2 regions of the Pelagibaculum spongiae genome follow, and region 2 is predicted to be linked to the other one. Evidence: predicted binding sites of a transcription regulator. Region 2 holds the regulator's gene; the other holds the start of a gene.
What was found. Region 2 encodes FNR, which switches genes on or off when oxygen is low (the NO sensors DNR and NnrR bind a similar motif). Its sites were predicted from a motif close to TTGATNTANATCAA; they were not measured.

Region 1 (7,727 bases), on a different contig from region 2:
TAATTGCTGGGCCAGCCAACTACCTTGCAGGCGCTAAGCTCGGAGCTGTAGTGTTATCGCCTCCCATGCCATGGCTATTATCTGTCAGTTGGCCGATTGGCTTTTTATTACTGCATTATTATTTAAAAAGGAGATAGTTGAACATGGGGGTATTTAATTTATGTTCGAATAAAATACTATTTTTTATATTTTTTTTACTAGCCACTCCTTTATCGCAAGCAGAAACTTTAAAAAATATGGCGCCTCCAGATGATTTCGATGTGAAAGGCACCGCTAGAGATCTTGACGGACAGCTACTTTATTATGAATATCACGATTACCTTGACTTGGTTTCTGGCAATCTTGCCGGAAAAAATTTGCATAATGTAACCTATCTAAATAATGATTTCTCACTATTAGCGACAAAACATATTCGCTATTTTCAACCCGTAGGTTTGGTGTCTTACAAAATAAAATATGCCAGACAGTCGTTCTCCGAGCTGGTATCGGTTACCGCACCATCTGTTGAAGCAAGCAATCAGAAAAAAAACATCTCTGTTTTGGTTAAGAAAAACTCTAACAGTCAAAGCACACAGCTGATCGCAAAAAAAGGATCAATTATTGATGCGGGTTTTGACGCATTTATTAGAACATACTGGTTAAAGCTTCAACGGCAAACCGTTACGGCACAGCTATTACTCATGCCAGCTGCTGACTGGCTATCAGTCAATATATCTAAAATTGCTAATACTAAATGCCAAAGAAATTCCACGCAGTTGAATGTCGCCTTATGCTTACAAATTAAGCCCGATTCATTTTGGTTGAGCGTTTTAGCGCCAGATTTAATGGTTGGATATAATGAAAACAAAAAATTATCTACCTATTTAGGACCTAGTAATTTAGTCATAGATAGCGAATCACCAATGGTTTTTATTACTTACCAGCACCGATGATTTAAATAGCTGAAATAATATTAACTCCATTTCTAATCAATTCATCCAATAGCAATCGAATGTCATTATGACTTCGTTTTTTTTGAGATAATTTTTCAATGATGTCTGCTAAATCGCCAAAAGTAAAAAATTCACGTTCAATAACCATGATCGTGTCATCTTGCTTGTAAGAAGTTAGAGTCAGTCTGATTCTTGGATTAAGCAATCCGAAATCTCTCTGGATTTTATTCACTGTCAGCCCAAGCTGAAGCACTGTTTTTGCTGCAGTAAATGGTATGTCGAATGCATTGTATGCAGTCACCCTTTCTGCTACAGCAATTAACGGATTAGATTTTTTTTCTAAAGAACGAATATTTAAAAAAATGCGATTGATTACTTTTCTAGTCGGCTTATCACTTTCACTTTCAGCCTCAATTTCAATTGGATTACTGATTTCAACTTCAGATATTTCTCTCATCGCAGCAATTGCATATTCTACTTTTGCCCCCAAGATATGCTCATAACCCCATGGATTCTTTACTAAAGAAACCGTGCGTGATGACAGTGAAATTTTAGAAACCCCTCCAACTTTATGCTTTTTTTTACTCCAAACAGGCATAAAAGCGAAGTTCATTCTTTGATGTTTTCCACTCAGTGAAATCCATTCAGCAGGAGAGCTAAACTTAGAATAATGAACAAAACTAGCTTTGAGCATAATGTTAGATAATTGTTGAAATCCACTTAAACTTGGCAGCAACTGACATTAAAATCAACATAGCGCACCCGCTCTGCAATACCCCAATCTGACTCAGTAAATACTTCTATAAGACATATAGATTGCAAGGAGATGGCTACCCCCAGTATCCTTGCAGAAAAACCGACCGATCGGTTGGTTACAATAATCATTTAACTTGGTGGGAGTTCAAGCTTTCTAGCTTGTGTATCTATGACAGATTTGACCATTCTGGCGGGTAAAACCGCTTACCAAAAAATTAAGGATGGCGGGTTATCCGCTCAGGATATTGGCGCCGTTATTGGCGCATCCGGTGCTGCCAAATGGCTGGCAATTTATGGGCTGGATTGCGCTATTTTTGGCCACTGGCTAAAAGATCTTGAGCGCCCAGTAACGCTTTACGGCACGTCTATTGGTGCCTGGAAACTCGCTGCAGCATCCAGAACAGACCCAATTGCTGCGATGGAACAACTAGCCGAAGTTTATACCCAACAGCGTTTTACCAAAAAAACCAGTAAAAATGATGTGCTGGTGGGTGCCAATCAAATTATCGAATCGTTCTTACCAGCAGGAAGCGAACAGGAAATCATCAGCAACCCAAACTTACGCTACAGCTGCGGCATTATGCGTTCATTGGGCGGTTTTGCTACGGATTCTACCGCAGGAATTGTTCGCGGAATGGCTGGTGGTTTTATGCGAAATTTCGCTGGCCGCCAATATTTAAAACCCTACATTGAACGCTATGTATTTCATGATCCTCGCAGCCTGCCGGGGCTTTCTGCCAGCGATGGTATTGCTTGCAACCATGTCGCATTAAGCGAACAAAACATGCAAAAGGTAGTGCTAGCTGCAGGTTCAATTCCTTATATGCTACCTGCGGTGGAAAATATTCCAGGCGCACCAGTAGGTTTATACCGCGATGGTGGCTTGCTCGATTATCATCCACTGATGAATTTCCTACCCGGCGATGATCGATTAGCGCTCTACCCACATTTTTATGACTATTTTATCCCAACCTGGTTTGATAAAAAGTTTAAAAAACGCCATTTGCATCATCATATTCCTGAGTTGGATAATGTAGTGCTGCTGGCACCTTCGCGTAGTTTTGTTGAAAAACTACCCTATCAGCGTATTCCTGACCGCAAAGACTTCAAAGCCATGATCCATCAGTACGATGATCGAGTGAAGTTCTGGAATACCACTCAGCAGCGAAGCCATCAGCTGGGCGATCAGTTTATGGAAGCCGTCATTAGCGGCAAAATCCGCGATCACGTTCAGTTAATTCCTGCCGCCTAACCTTTTAGTCACAAATCAGATAAAACTGATTTGCTTGAGACTGTATTTCAGTCTCAAGCCTGTATCCTTATTGGTAATTCTACTATTGGTTGACCCACCACCCTATGAGACATCTGTTAATTATTCATAACCCGACTGCGGGCCCAAAAAGCAAGGCTCGGTTGGAAAAAGTACTTTGTGCATTGGGTGGAGAGGCAATTTCACTGGAGCTATATCCAACTAAAGCAGCAGGTGATGCCACTCGATATTTGCAAAAAACACCATTGCCGGAAGAAACCGTTGTAGTAGCAGCCGGTGGTGATGGCACCATCAATGAAGTACTTAATGGTTTGATCGGAAAAGCTAACCCGATGGCAATTATTCCATTGGGCACTGCTAACGTGATGGCCAAAAATATTCGAATGCCAGAATCTGCTAGCGGTGTCGCACAGACTTTAGCAAGAGGCGGTTTGGCACCTTTTTATCCAGCAATAGTTACCGATGATAGTGGTCATAAAACACGTTTCGGCCAGGTGATGAGTGTTGGAGTGGATGCTCAGTCAATCGATACGGTCGATCTCAACTTAAAGAAGAAACACGGCAAACTGGCTTATATCTCAGCCATGTTGAAGCAACTGCCAAGGTCTTTAAGTAACACTTGGCAATATCAGGTTGCTGGCAGCACTGATCGACACATTTGTAGCACTTTAATTATTTCACTCGGTCGCTACTATGGCGGAAAATTTACCATTGCCGAAGCCGGTGACTGGCAAAAGTCGGTGCTACATCTCTTGGCTTTTCAAAAATACGATTCCCCGATAAAAGCTTTAGCCATGCAATTGCTCTGGATGGCAGCACTACCTTTGGGGTTGATCGAATATATGCCGGGGGTTGAAACACAGGATGTGAAGAAACTTTCTATTAAAGAGCTCAACCTATCTTACGATTCAGCACCGGTTCAAGCTGATGGAGATATCATTACCCGATTACCAGTTACTGTCGAAATTGAAGCAACGCCCATTCAGCTATTAGTGAAAATCTAAAAGATTGCCTGCATGCGACAAACCATTTGTTGCATGCACTTTTTGTTCTATACATTGTTGCCTGCTTCGAAACTAGCCTAGTATTTTTCTAGCTCAACTTAACTTCTGTCATTCTGACATTGACTGGCAAAAGATTCAGATTAAATTGATCTTTGTCTGGGCGAAATAGATGAATCCATGAAGTCCGCATTCAAATGACACTGCCGCATATTGAGTTAATTAGAAACAAAGCTTTAGCAAGTTTTTTTTGAATTTTATTTAATCTGAGTACACTCTTCGTAGAATGATTCTCATTCGCCGCCTTGGCGTTTGACTGATGCCAGTCATTATTAAAAAAGTTCCCCCTAAGACTAGTAAAATTGATTTGAGTCAATTTTTTGTAATCCCTTATTTTTGCTGTTGGATTAACATCTAAACCAGCACAACAAATAATACTTTTAACTCAGTTTCAGCAATACCCCAGGTTTATTACTCGCCTGCAGTTTTACATAAGCAATCGTCCAATCATTAATGCGAGGGGCATTAAAATGAAATCGTCGATATGGCGCTGGTTAGCTAGCGGTGTGATCCTGATGACCAGTGTAATTTTTGCTGGTCAAGCAGCGGCTGCACCCAAGGCTCATAACCTTAAGGCATTCGAAGTACTTTCTCCTGAAAGCCAAGAATGCGCAGCGTGTCACAAAGATCAAAACCGTGGATTATTCCAGCAATGGGGTGAGTCCAAGCACTATGGTGCAAACGTAGGTTGTTACGAGTGCCACCAAGCCAACCCAACAGATAAAGATGCCATCAAACATGAAGGCTTCAATATCTCCGTTGTGGTTTCACCTAAAGACTGTGGCCAATGCCACGATCGTGAAGCTGAACAGTTCTCTCAATCTCATCATGCTAAAGCCGGTCGTATCCTAGGTTCTTTGGATAACATGCTTGCTGAAGTAGTTGAAGGTAAATTGATTCTGAACGGCGCATCTCCTGTCGCAGTTAGCGGCTGTGGCCAGTGCCACGGTTCGGTAGTTAAGGTTCTGGAGAATGGCGATTTAGATCCTGCAACATGGCCTAACTCAGGTATCGGCCGGATTAATCCGGACGGATCTGAGGGTTCTTGTAATGCATGTCACCAGCGCCACGAGTTTGACATTGTTCAAGCACGTCGTCCTGAAGCATGTGGCAAGTGCCACCTAGGTCCTGACCATCCTCAGAAAGAAATCTATGAAGAGTCCAAGCACGGTATCGCTTTCTACGGCAACGTAGACGATATGAATTTGGATTCGGCCAAGTGGATTGTTGGCGAGGACTACGATGCAGCACCTACTTGTGCGACCTGTCATATGTCTGGAACTAAAGATTTACCACTGACCCATGATGTTGGCGATCGAATTTCCTGGACATTACGCCCACCCGTATCAGAAAAAATTGATGCTAAAAAGCGTGGCAAAGTGAAGTCTTGGGAACATCGTCGTAAAGATATGAAGAACGTATGTTCTGCATGTCACACTTCAAGCTGGGTAGAGAACTTCTACGTTCAGTTTGATGGTGTCGTAACTCTTTACAACGATAAATTCGCCAAGCCTGGCGTTAGCATGATGAAGTTCCTAAAAGATGAAGGTCTGAGGACTGACACAGGTTTTGATGAAAAAATCGAGTGGACTTGGTTCTACCTGTGGCATCACCAAGGTCGTCGCGCACGTATGGGCGCAGCGATGGGTGCACCTGACTATGTGCAATGGCATGGCATGTTTGAAGTGGCCGAAGCCTTCTACACTGAACTGGTTCCTGAGTACCGGGAATTCATCGAAAAGGCTGAGCACGATGGCAAGCACGACATCGCCAAGCGCGGTAATGCACTACTGGAAGAGATATTATCTCGTCCAGAGCATGCTTGGTTCTCCGGTAAAGAGCCTGAAGCAGTGAAAGCTGCTCGTAAAAAGGCACAAGCTGAGTTCCAGAAGCGTTACGCACAGTAAAACTTCGCTCTGCCACTGCTTCATTGCAGTGGCAGGGATTTCCTAAATCAATCAGGTAAAGCTGATGAAAAAATTATGGGAAAAGCTCTGGCAAAAGCCCGGGTTGAAGTTATTGCTAGGGATACCCTTGGGTGGTTTCCTGTTCCTGGCTGTTGGTGCCGCTGGTTGGGGTGCATTTAACGCATCTCTGCATTACTCCAGCACTAACGAATTCTGTTTCGGTTGTCATATCGGAATGGATACGGTCGTTGAGGAATATCAGGAGTCAATTCACTACAAGAATGTCCACGGCGTAGTTGCTACCTGTGCTGACTGTCATGTACCCGAGCCATTTTTTGAAAAAATGGAAGTCAAGATCACTTCGGGGATCAAAGACATCTACAAAAAATATTGGGTAAAAGAGATTAATCTCGAGAACTTCGAACAGGAGCATCGCCTGAGATTGGCTGAACATGTTTGGAAAGACATGCAAGAGCAAAAATCAGCAACCTGTCAGAAGTGCCATGATCAAAGCAAAATGGATCTGGCAGCGCAGCCTGGCCGCGCTAGCAGAGCACATGATCCTGTGAAGTGGGAAGAAAATGGAGAGTCTTGTGTTGATTGCCACTATGGCATCGCACACAACAGGCCTACCAAGTTCTAAGTATCTTCTTGCAACACTTGTTAGAACAAAAAGCGATAGCTCTCGGGCTATCGCTTTTTTTATTTCTATACTAATTACAATATAAATAACAAGAACCAGTTATGGACTTGCAACAAGAACTTCAAAAAATTTGCCTCGAAAACAATGGCACAATACTTCTACAAGATATCCCTGAACGAATATATCAAAAGCCTCGCGGTGTTAGCCCGATATATGCAGCGTTTCACTTAGGATTCTGTGGTCTTGCTTATTTCTGGTTAGCAATAAATGAAAATAAGGACTTTTTTTTAATCGCTATTGATGATGACTCAGACGGATCAATCAATACTTTTATCAAAATACTTCTTAACTTAGACAAAACACCATCTAATAACTTAGAAGCAAGAGAACACAATATGGAAATCCTTCGAGGTCGACACAAATTTTTAAACGATCGCCACATATGCTTTGCACAATCCTTGATACCTAAAAAAGAAATGTCGAGCCATCTTAACTTAGTTCCTATACAGGCTTTCGACTTTATCTGCATAGAGAAACTAACATCGCACATCTTAGCAAAGCCTGCACGAAATCTAATTTATCTTTACTGTCATTTTGATGAAACAAAGAGTTTCAGAAATAAAGTTTTTTATCGAAAGGGTAGAGGGCATGTATTTTCAGTTACTCATAAAGCAGACGGAACAATAATTTTATTTGATTGGCGAGGTGGTGTTTATGAACTATCCAAAGATAAAATATTTGTAACTTTACTATCTATGCTGAGAAAGCAATTTGAATTCTACTCAATTGACTCTGCAGATCCGTGGGTTTATTGCACCCTCCGCGAAGTCACAATAAGTGAATCACAAGTGAGTAATAATCTTATAAGGTTTGCACCAAACAATAACCCAGATTAATTGCTGAGGATCATTAAAATAAAAAGGCAGGATGCCGCTGCACGACATTGCCTGCCCATTCAAATATTAATGCGCTGCTTTGGCCGTTTTTTCTGACTCATCAGAAATCACACCTACCTTAGAATACTTGGCACGTTCTTCTGGAATCACCTGCTGAAATACCCAATGAGCTGGCATGCTAGGTCGATATAGTAAGAAATATGCCAGTACTGCAAATAACGGCAAGCCGACGATATAACTCATCACATGGCCCACTAACGGA
Region 2 (7,727 bases):
GGAACTTCTGGACAGTCAAATAGCCTTTCGAATTAACCGATTTCAGGTGTTATTAATCACCCTGACTTTGCTCAGTTTATTGCTGGTGGTGGGTAGTTTGTGGGGGCTGCATTACAGCATGTCCCGATTGGATTGGCGTAACGATCCATTAGGTGTTGAGTTGCAACAACTCAGCGGCCGCCAGCAAGCAATGCATCGCCAGTTAAATACTTATAAATCCAACTTAATCCCCCGCATTGTTCTCATAGATCAACTGGAAAGTTATCAAAAGACCCTTTCTTCCCTAATGATCGCTGTAGAGAAATCATCAATTAGCCTGCAGCAAAAACCTATTATTCAACTGCAAAAAAACTTACATGGATTAATGACTGGCCCCGATAATTTACAAATTAATCGAGATCAGTTGAGAAGTTACTTGCTGGAAGCAAGTCGGCAGCTTTCTAGAATTCGCTTAGCGCTAGAGCAGCGACAGATCCTGCAAATTGAGCGCAGGTTAGATGAAGCGCGACGCTGGGAAACTTTATTGTTCGCAGATTTTTTATGGATTTTATTATTCGGCTCGATATTGGTTTATCACCTGCGCAAACAAGAGCAGACCAATTTAAGCCGAGCATTAAAGGACGGTTTGACCGGGCTAGCCAATCGCACTTGTTTCAGGCAGCGATTAGAAGAACAAGTACAGCAGGCCTCTCGCTATCATGGTGGCGTGGCAGTTCATTTATTGGACTTGAATGGTTTTAAAGATATCAACGATAGCCTTGGCCACAGTCATGGTGACCGACTATTGCAGGCAGTCGCTGACAGGTTTCGCCGCGAACTGAGAAAGAGTGATTTGATCGCTCGCATCGGTGGTGATGAGTTCGCAGTGATTCAGCCCATGCTCGATAACGAGGTCAGTGCTGAAGCTTTAGCCCGCAGATTGTGTGCTTGCCTTAATAAGCCAATTCAGCTAGGTGATGAATCTTGTCGTATTAGCGTTAGTTGCGGCATCAGTTTGTTTCCAGAAAATGGTCAGTCGGTCGAGCAGCTGATGACTCAATCTGACTTAGCAATGTATCAAGCAAAAGCGGCCGGTAATGATCATCCTTTTCAATTCTTTCAAGACAAATTAAATCAGCAGTTGGAACGTAAACGTGATCTGATTAGAGACTTATTTGATGCGGTTGAAGAAGACAAATTACAGCTTGCATACCAACCACAACTAAACATGAAAACTGGAGAGTTGGTGGCGATTGAGTGCTTATTGCGCTGGGAACATCCTCGATATGGCGAAATTCAACCAGAAGAATTATTGGATTTAGCAGAAAAGCATGCCCTGCTTGAAAAACTAGAAGAGTGGGTAATTCATGAAGCCTTGCAAACGGCCAGACGTTGGCCGGCAGATTGGCTGCTATGCATTAATTTACATCGGCTATCTAGTGAGCGTTTACAGCGAATAGAGCGTCAATTAGAAATGACCGGCTTGAAGCAGCAGAAAATCATGCTGGAAATGAAAGAATCTTTAGCGCGAAAAGCAGAGCGACTTGAGCCAGGGATTTTGGCTATGTGTCGTAACAAGGGATTTGAACTAGTACTCGATGACTTTGGCCCAGGTGGTAGCTCTCTGAATTTCTTGGTAAGTAAACCTTGGTCTCGAGTAAAGCTCGATTGCCGTTTCTTACAGGAGCTGGAAGATTTTAGCCGGGGCAAGCTGCTGCTTTGCTCTCTGAATCAAATGATGCAGGGGTTGGGTGTTGAGCTGTTAATTGAAGGCTTGGAAACCGAACAAGAATTCCAGCTAGTGAATCAATCGGGTTGTCATGTTGCGCAAGGCCATTATATAGCAAGCCCCACCAGTATCGACTTACTGATTGCCCAGTTACCGGCGTTATCTGAAAAATTTAATACGCAGCAGTTTCTGGATAATTAAACGATTCCATCTGCTACGTCTGATGCAGATGGAATCTTGATAAAGCCCACGCTCGAAGCATCCTTTTTGAGTAAACGGTTTATAGCTTTTTACCCATCGCATGAACAATCGGCATGATCTCTTTAATTAGCTCTTGATACATCACTTCAGTGAGCGCTTGATGCCCATCAGATAAGGCTTCTGCCGGATTGGTATGGGTTTCAACAATAATGCCATCAGCACCCACTGCAACCGCCGCACGACTCATTGGAATCACTAGCTCACGAACACCCGTGCCATGGCTCGGGTCGACTAGAACCGGTAAATGACTACGCTGTTTCAACCAAGCAACGCCATTTAAATCCAGAGTATTGCGGGTCGCGGTTTCATAAGTGCGAATACCTCGCTCACACAAAATCACTTGATGGTTGCCTTCGTGGTAGATGTATTCAGCAGCTAGCAGGGTTTCTTCTAATGTGGCTGATAGCCCGCGTTTAAGTAGCACCGGCTTTCGTCCCTGGCCGACCTCTTTGAGTAGGCGATAGTTCTGCATATTGCGGGCACCAATCTGCAAACAATCAACGTACTCGGTGATTAATCCGACATCTCCAGCATCAACGACTTCGGTTACGGTAGGTAAGCCAGTGTGTTGGGAGACTTTACGAAGAATTTTTAAACCTTCTTCGCCTAAACCCTGAAAGGCATAAGGGCTGGTTCTAGGCTTAAAAGCACCACCACGGAAGACATGACTGCCGGCATCTTTAACCACACGGGCAATATCAAGTGATTGATTGAGACTTTCAATTGAGCAAGGGCCACCGATAACAGTAAAGGTGTCACCACCGACTTCGGTATTGCCAATTTTTACGATAGAAGATGAAGGGTGTGCTTCTCGACTAACCAATTTATATGGACTGAGAATCGGCTTAACACTTTCGACCATTGGATCCGCATCTAGATTCAGTGAGGCAAGGATACGCTCATCTCCAATAGCACCCAAGACGATTCGCTCGACACCTGGCAAATAAAGCGATTTCAGCCCGGCCGCGTCAATTTTATTCAGCAGCGGCTGGGCACTTTGTTTGGTTGCCCCAGGCTTTAATACAACGATCATGATTTTCTCCAAAGCAAAAAAAAGCCCGCTCAGTGAGCGGGCTTCGGGAATTGTTCAATTCAGTTTATGTTAACCACAAACCATCCCTTCGCGCCCGCTATGGGAGCAAAACCAACCAAAAAAGTAAAAATATTGGTGGGACAAGTTCATGTAATACAACATTCCTGAATAAATCTGGCGAAGTTATCTGATATTTCCGGTGAGCTGTCAACTAACTTTCACAACCTTTTTCATATTCCACAAAAGATTGGCGCTTGGTAAATTAATATAAAAAAGGAATCATTGAATCAGGTGAAACTCTGCAAAAATCTTGCTTTGAGCAGACCAGTATTTCAGATGATCAGGTTGTAAGCAGTATGCAGCTTTAATCAGTTGAGTTAATTGTCTGTTGGTGATTCGGTGATGAGTCGCTAGCCAAAGGTGAAGATTCTTTCTGGTTATAAGCTTTTGTTTTAATGATTGAATATCATTAATGAAAATTATGATATTTAACGGTTGGTGGCTAAACCCAAGAATGATGATGTTTAACATCCTGATTTGCAGCATAAAATATTAATTTTTCAATGGAAGAAGCTAGGTAAGCTTGTTGTTGATTGATTTGTAATTTAATCAAGTGATTGATTTGCATCAAGGTCAAGTAAACAAAGTGATATAACCATGAGATTTGTCGGCCAAAATAGAAGGCTTCAGGAACGAGCCTTAGATGTCTCACGATCCGAATAGGGACGCTTACGAGGAGTCAAGCCAGTCATGAGCTGCAAAATACAATGGGATGGTGAGCTGATTCAGCGCTACACCATCAACGGTCCGCGTTACACTTCATATCCAACTGCAATCCAGTTTAGAGAAGACTTTAGCCAGGAAGATATGCTGGCCGCTGTTAGTCGCAGTAATGCTAGTGCGCGCCCGCTTTCACTGTATTTCCATATCCCGTTTTGTAATACGGTTTGTTACTACTGTGCTTGCAATAAGGTGATCACCGCTAATCGTCGCCGTGCAGAGCCATATTTGCAGCAGCTGATGCGCGAGATCGAAATGCAAGGTCAGTTGTATGATAACAGCCGTGAAGTGATCCAGCTGCACTGGGGTGGTGGTACGCCAACCTTCCTCGATTCCAGTGAAATGACTTTGTTAATGCATAAAACAGGTAAGCATTTCAATCTGCGTAATGATGATACCGGTGAGTATTCGATTGAATTGGATCCTCGTGAATCCAGTCCGGGTTCCATTGCGCTATTGCGTGGGCTTGGTTTTAACCGAATCAGCCTAGGAGTTCAGGACTTTGATCCGGCGGTGCAAAAAGCGGTCAACCGGGTTCAAAGTGAAGAAATGGTTCGTGGCGTAGTTAAAGCGATTCGCGATAACCAATTCCATGGTTTGAGCATGGACCTGATCTATGGTTTGCCATTGCAAACCTTAGAAACCAACCGGATTACCATAGAAAAAACCATTGATCTCAACCCAGATCGAATTTCCTTGTTCAATTACGCGCATCTGCCTCAGTTATTTAAGGTGCAAAAACAGATTGATGAATCGCAATTACCATCGGCAGAAGTTCGCCTAGAAATTTTGCAGCAATCAATCGAACAACTGAACAATGCCGGTTATCAATATATCGGTATGGACCATTTTGCTCGTCCAGAAGATCCGCTTTGTCAGGCACAGAATAACGGTGAGCTGCAGCGCAACTTCCAGGGTTATTCAACCTGTGGTGGTACTGACATGATTGCGATGGGTTGTTCATCAATCAGTAAGGTTGATAACACTTACTTCCAGAACAGTAAGAATATTGAAACCTACCAAGAGCACCTTGCAAAAGGTGAGTTGGCGATTGAGCGTGGTTATGCACTGACTGATGAAGATCGATTGCGTCGCCATGTGATCACCGAGCTGATTTGTCATTTTTCGCTGGATATTGGCAAGGTTGAGCGCAAGTATGGCATCGTCTTTGCTGAGCATTTTTCAGAGTCTTTGGCACTGCTGCGTGGTATGGAGCAAGATGGTTTGCTGGAAATTCGTTCAGAGCGGATTCAAGTCACCGATAAAGGCCGGTTGTTGATCCGAACTATTTGCATGGCATTTGATTCATATAATATGAATCGTTTGAGTGAGCAGGTCCCAACTAAGGATACTATTTACTCAAAAATCATCTAAAAAAAAGCGACCGATAAGGGCAAGTTTTAACCACTCAAAACATTGAGAGGTTAAAGCTTGCCCTTTGTTCTATTTTGATTGCCGTCTGCCGGAAATGATTAACTGTTTTGAGCATTAGCTGACAATCTTCCGGCCAATACTCCAGAATATGATCTATATCATGTCGAGTAATTTGATCACGGTCAAAATATACCTTTGCATGTTCGGTTACGAACGGCAGTGGTTTACAATCCTACAAACTACATTGGAATAGCAAAGGATTTTGCGATTCAGTTTTTCAGCCAGCCAATATTGTTGTTGAGAGGTCGCAGTAATTGGCAGGCCGCTTTGATACTTGTTTAAGTCACTCTGGCGGCGGCTGTCTATCTAATTATCAGGGACTTATGCATAACGAGCCGTTTTTCGAAACGGCGACTGCGATTCACCCGCAGACCACTGATAGCAGTGTAATAACAAATGTTTCATTTGATTAATAAAAACAAGCTATTAGGATCGGGGATTCGCCTGGAATTACGAGAGCGCTAGCAATGACCGAAGTTCATAAGGCAGGATCCTGCCGCACGATTAAAGCTTCTTGCAGTGACTGCAGCTTAAGCAGCCTGTGTTTGCCTTTGGCTGTCCAGGCAGAGGACCTTGATCGGCTGGACGAAATTATCAAACAGGGACAACGCGTTGAGAAAGGTCAGCACTTGTTCCGTAGTGGTGACGAGTTCAAAGCAATTTATGCTGTTAGAACCGGCGCTATCAAGACCTACTCAATTACACCGTCTGGTGAAGAACAAATTAACGGCTTCTATTTGCCGGGTGAAATCATGGGTATGGATGGCATCAATACCAACCATCACGTGAATTCTGCTAAGGCACTTGAATCAACAACAGTTTGTGAAGTTCCGTTTAACCGTTTAGAAGAGCTAACCAAAGTACTACCTGGTCTACAGCGTCACTTCTTCCAGATGATGAGCAAGGAAATTCGTGAAGAGCAGCAGTTAATTATGCTGTTAGCCAAGAAGAATGCTGAAGAACGTATCGCTTCATTATTGTTAAGTATTTCAACGCGTAACGGGCGTCGTCGTTTATCGACTACTGCTTTTCGTTTACCTATGACACGTGTTGAGATTGGCAACTATTTAGGTCTGGCAGTTGAAACGGTAAGTCGTGTTCTGACCCGTTTCCAAAAGCAAGGTATTCTGGCGGTTGAGAGCAAAGAAGTACGCATCAACGATTACCAGAAGCTGTGCCAGATTGCGACGATTCAAGAAGGCTAGTTTACGCTAAATATCAAACACTAATCTGTTTGATGGCCTGCTGAAATTGTTGAAAAATTAAAACCCGCGATCAGAAATGATCGCGGGTTTTTTTTGTTATTTCCAAATGTATTTCGTAAACAAGCATCGATGTTGCCGCAACAAGTTTGGACACTCTTAACTGTGATGGTTACTGTGGTGTTGCTAAAAGAAAGTTATATGACATTTTGTTATGAAACTTTCTTTTTTGTTCATTTCACGACAAAATCGGCAAATGATGTTCATTCTTTTCGTAAAAACAATAATAAAGGCGAAATATGGAAATTTCAGAGCCAGTCTCATCTACTTTGGATGTGCTGTTAAAAAAAGCAGCAAGTAATCCGCCGCTGAAGGTTGCGGTAGTACATCCAATGAAGAAATATTCGCTAGAAGCTGCGGTCGAAGCTGCTAAGGCTGGTCTGATAGAGCCGATTATGGTCGGTCCTAAAGATCGAATGCTGCAGATTGCAGAATCGTTTGATCTGGACATTAGTGGGTTTGAAATTATTGACTGCGAGCACAGCCATGCTTCAGCGGAAATTGCTGTTGCTTTAGCACGAGAGCAAAAGGTCCAAGCATTAATGAAAGGCAGCTTGGCGACGGCTGAGTTAATGGGGGCGGTGGTTCACAAACAGCTAGGGATTCGTACCGATCGCCGTGTTAGCCATGTTTTTGTGTTGCAGGCTGAGCATTACCACAAGCTATTACTGGTCACCGATGCTGCGATTAATATTTTGCCAGATTTAGCAGTTAAGCGAGATATTTTACAAAATGCGATTGATCTAGCAGCGGGCATTGGCCTGTTGCAACCTAAAGTTGCCATTCTGGCTGCTGTTGAAAAAGTAAAACCCAGTATGCCTGCAACAATTGATGCAGCAGCACTTTGTAAAATGTCAGATCGCGGGCAAATTACTGGTGCTATTGTCGACGGCCCACTGGCATTTGATAATGCAATTTCTGCCAAGGCAGCACAAATTAAAGGCATTCAGTCCCCCGTTGCTGGTGAGCCGGATATTTTGTTAGTCCCAGATCTAGAGGCCGGTAATATTCTAGCCAAGCAGTTGTGTTATTTGGGTGGTGCTCAGTCTGCCGGTTTGGTGATGGGTGCTCGGGTGCCGATTATTTTAACCAGTCGTTCTGATAGCCTGCAAACCAGAATTTATTCTTGTGCAGTAGCAAGCTTAGTTAGCCGTTATAAACAAGATCAGTTCTAAATATATGAATTTTTCATAAACAATAATCATCATAAAAATAAATAGAAACACTATGGAAATTCTTGCGTTAAATG

Region 1: the regulator FNR is predicted to act here: its motif matches at 4,322-4,335, upstream of DC094_RS16950 (multiheme c-type cytochrome).

The regions. Positions count from the first base shown of each region.
Region 1 is NZ_QDDL01000008.1:175,399-183,125, reverse strand. Features, by position in the region: gene DC094_RS16975 (DUF2878 domain-containing protein) at 1-137, shown strand, start outside; gene DC094_RS16970 (hypothetical protein) at 144-932, shown strand; gene DC094_RS16965 (hypothetical protein) at 934-1,626, opposite strand; gene DC094_RS16960 (patatin-like phospholipase family protein) at 1,858-2,940, shown strand; gene DC094_RS16955 (diacylglycerol/lipid kinase family protein) at 3,045-3,962, shown strand; gene DC094_RS16950 (multiheme c-type cytochrome) at 4,490-5,926, shown strand; gene DC094_RS16945 (NapC/NirT family cytochrome c) at 5,991-6,569, shown strand; gene DC094_RS16940 (hypothetical protein) at 6,671-7,465, shown strand; gene DC094_RS16935 (hypothetical protein) at 7,532-7,727, opposite strand, start outside.
Region 2 is NZ_QDDL01000002.1:482,159-489,885, reverse strand. Features, by position in the region: gene DC094_RS08150 (putative bifunctional diguanylate cyclase/phosphodiesterase) at 47-1,909, shown strand; gene aroF (3-deoxy-7-phosphoheptulonate synthase) at 1,989-3,002, opposite strand; gene hemN (oxygen-independent coproporphyrinogen III oxidase) at 3,753-5,156, shown strand; gene fnr (fumarate/nitrate reduction transcriptional regulator Fnr) at 5,684-6,421, shown strand; gene DC094_RS08125 (bifunctional enoyl-CoA hydratase/phosphate acetyltransferase) at 6,718-7,653, shown strand; gene DC094_RS08120 (acetate/propionate family kinase) at 7,706-7,727, shown strand, end outside.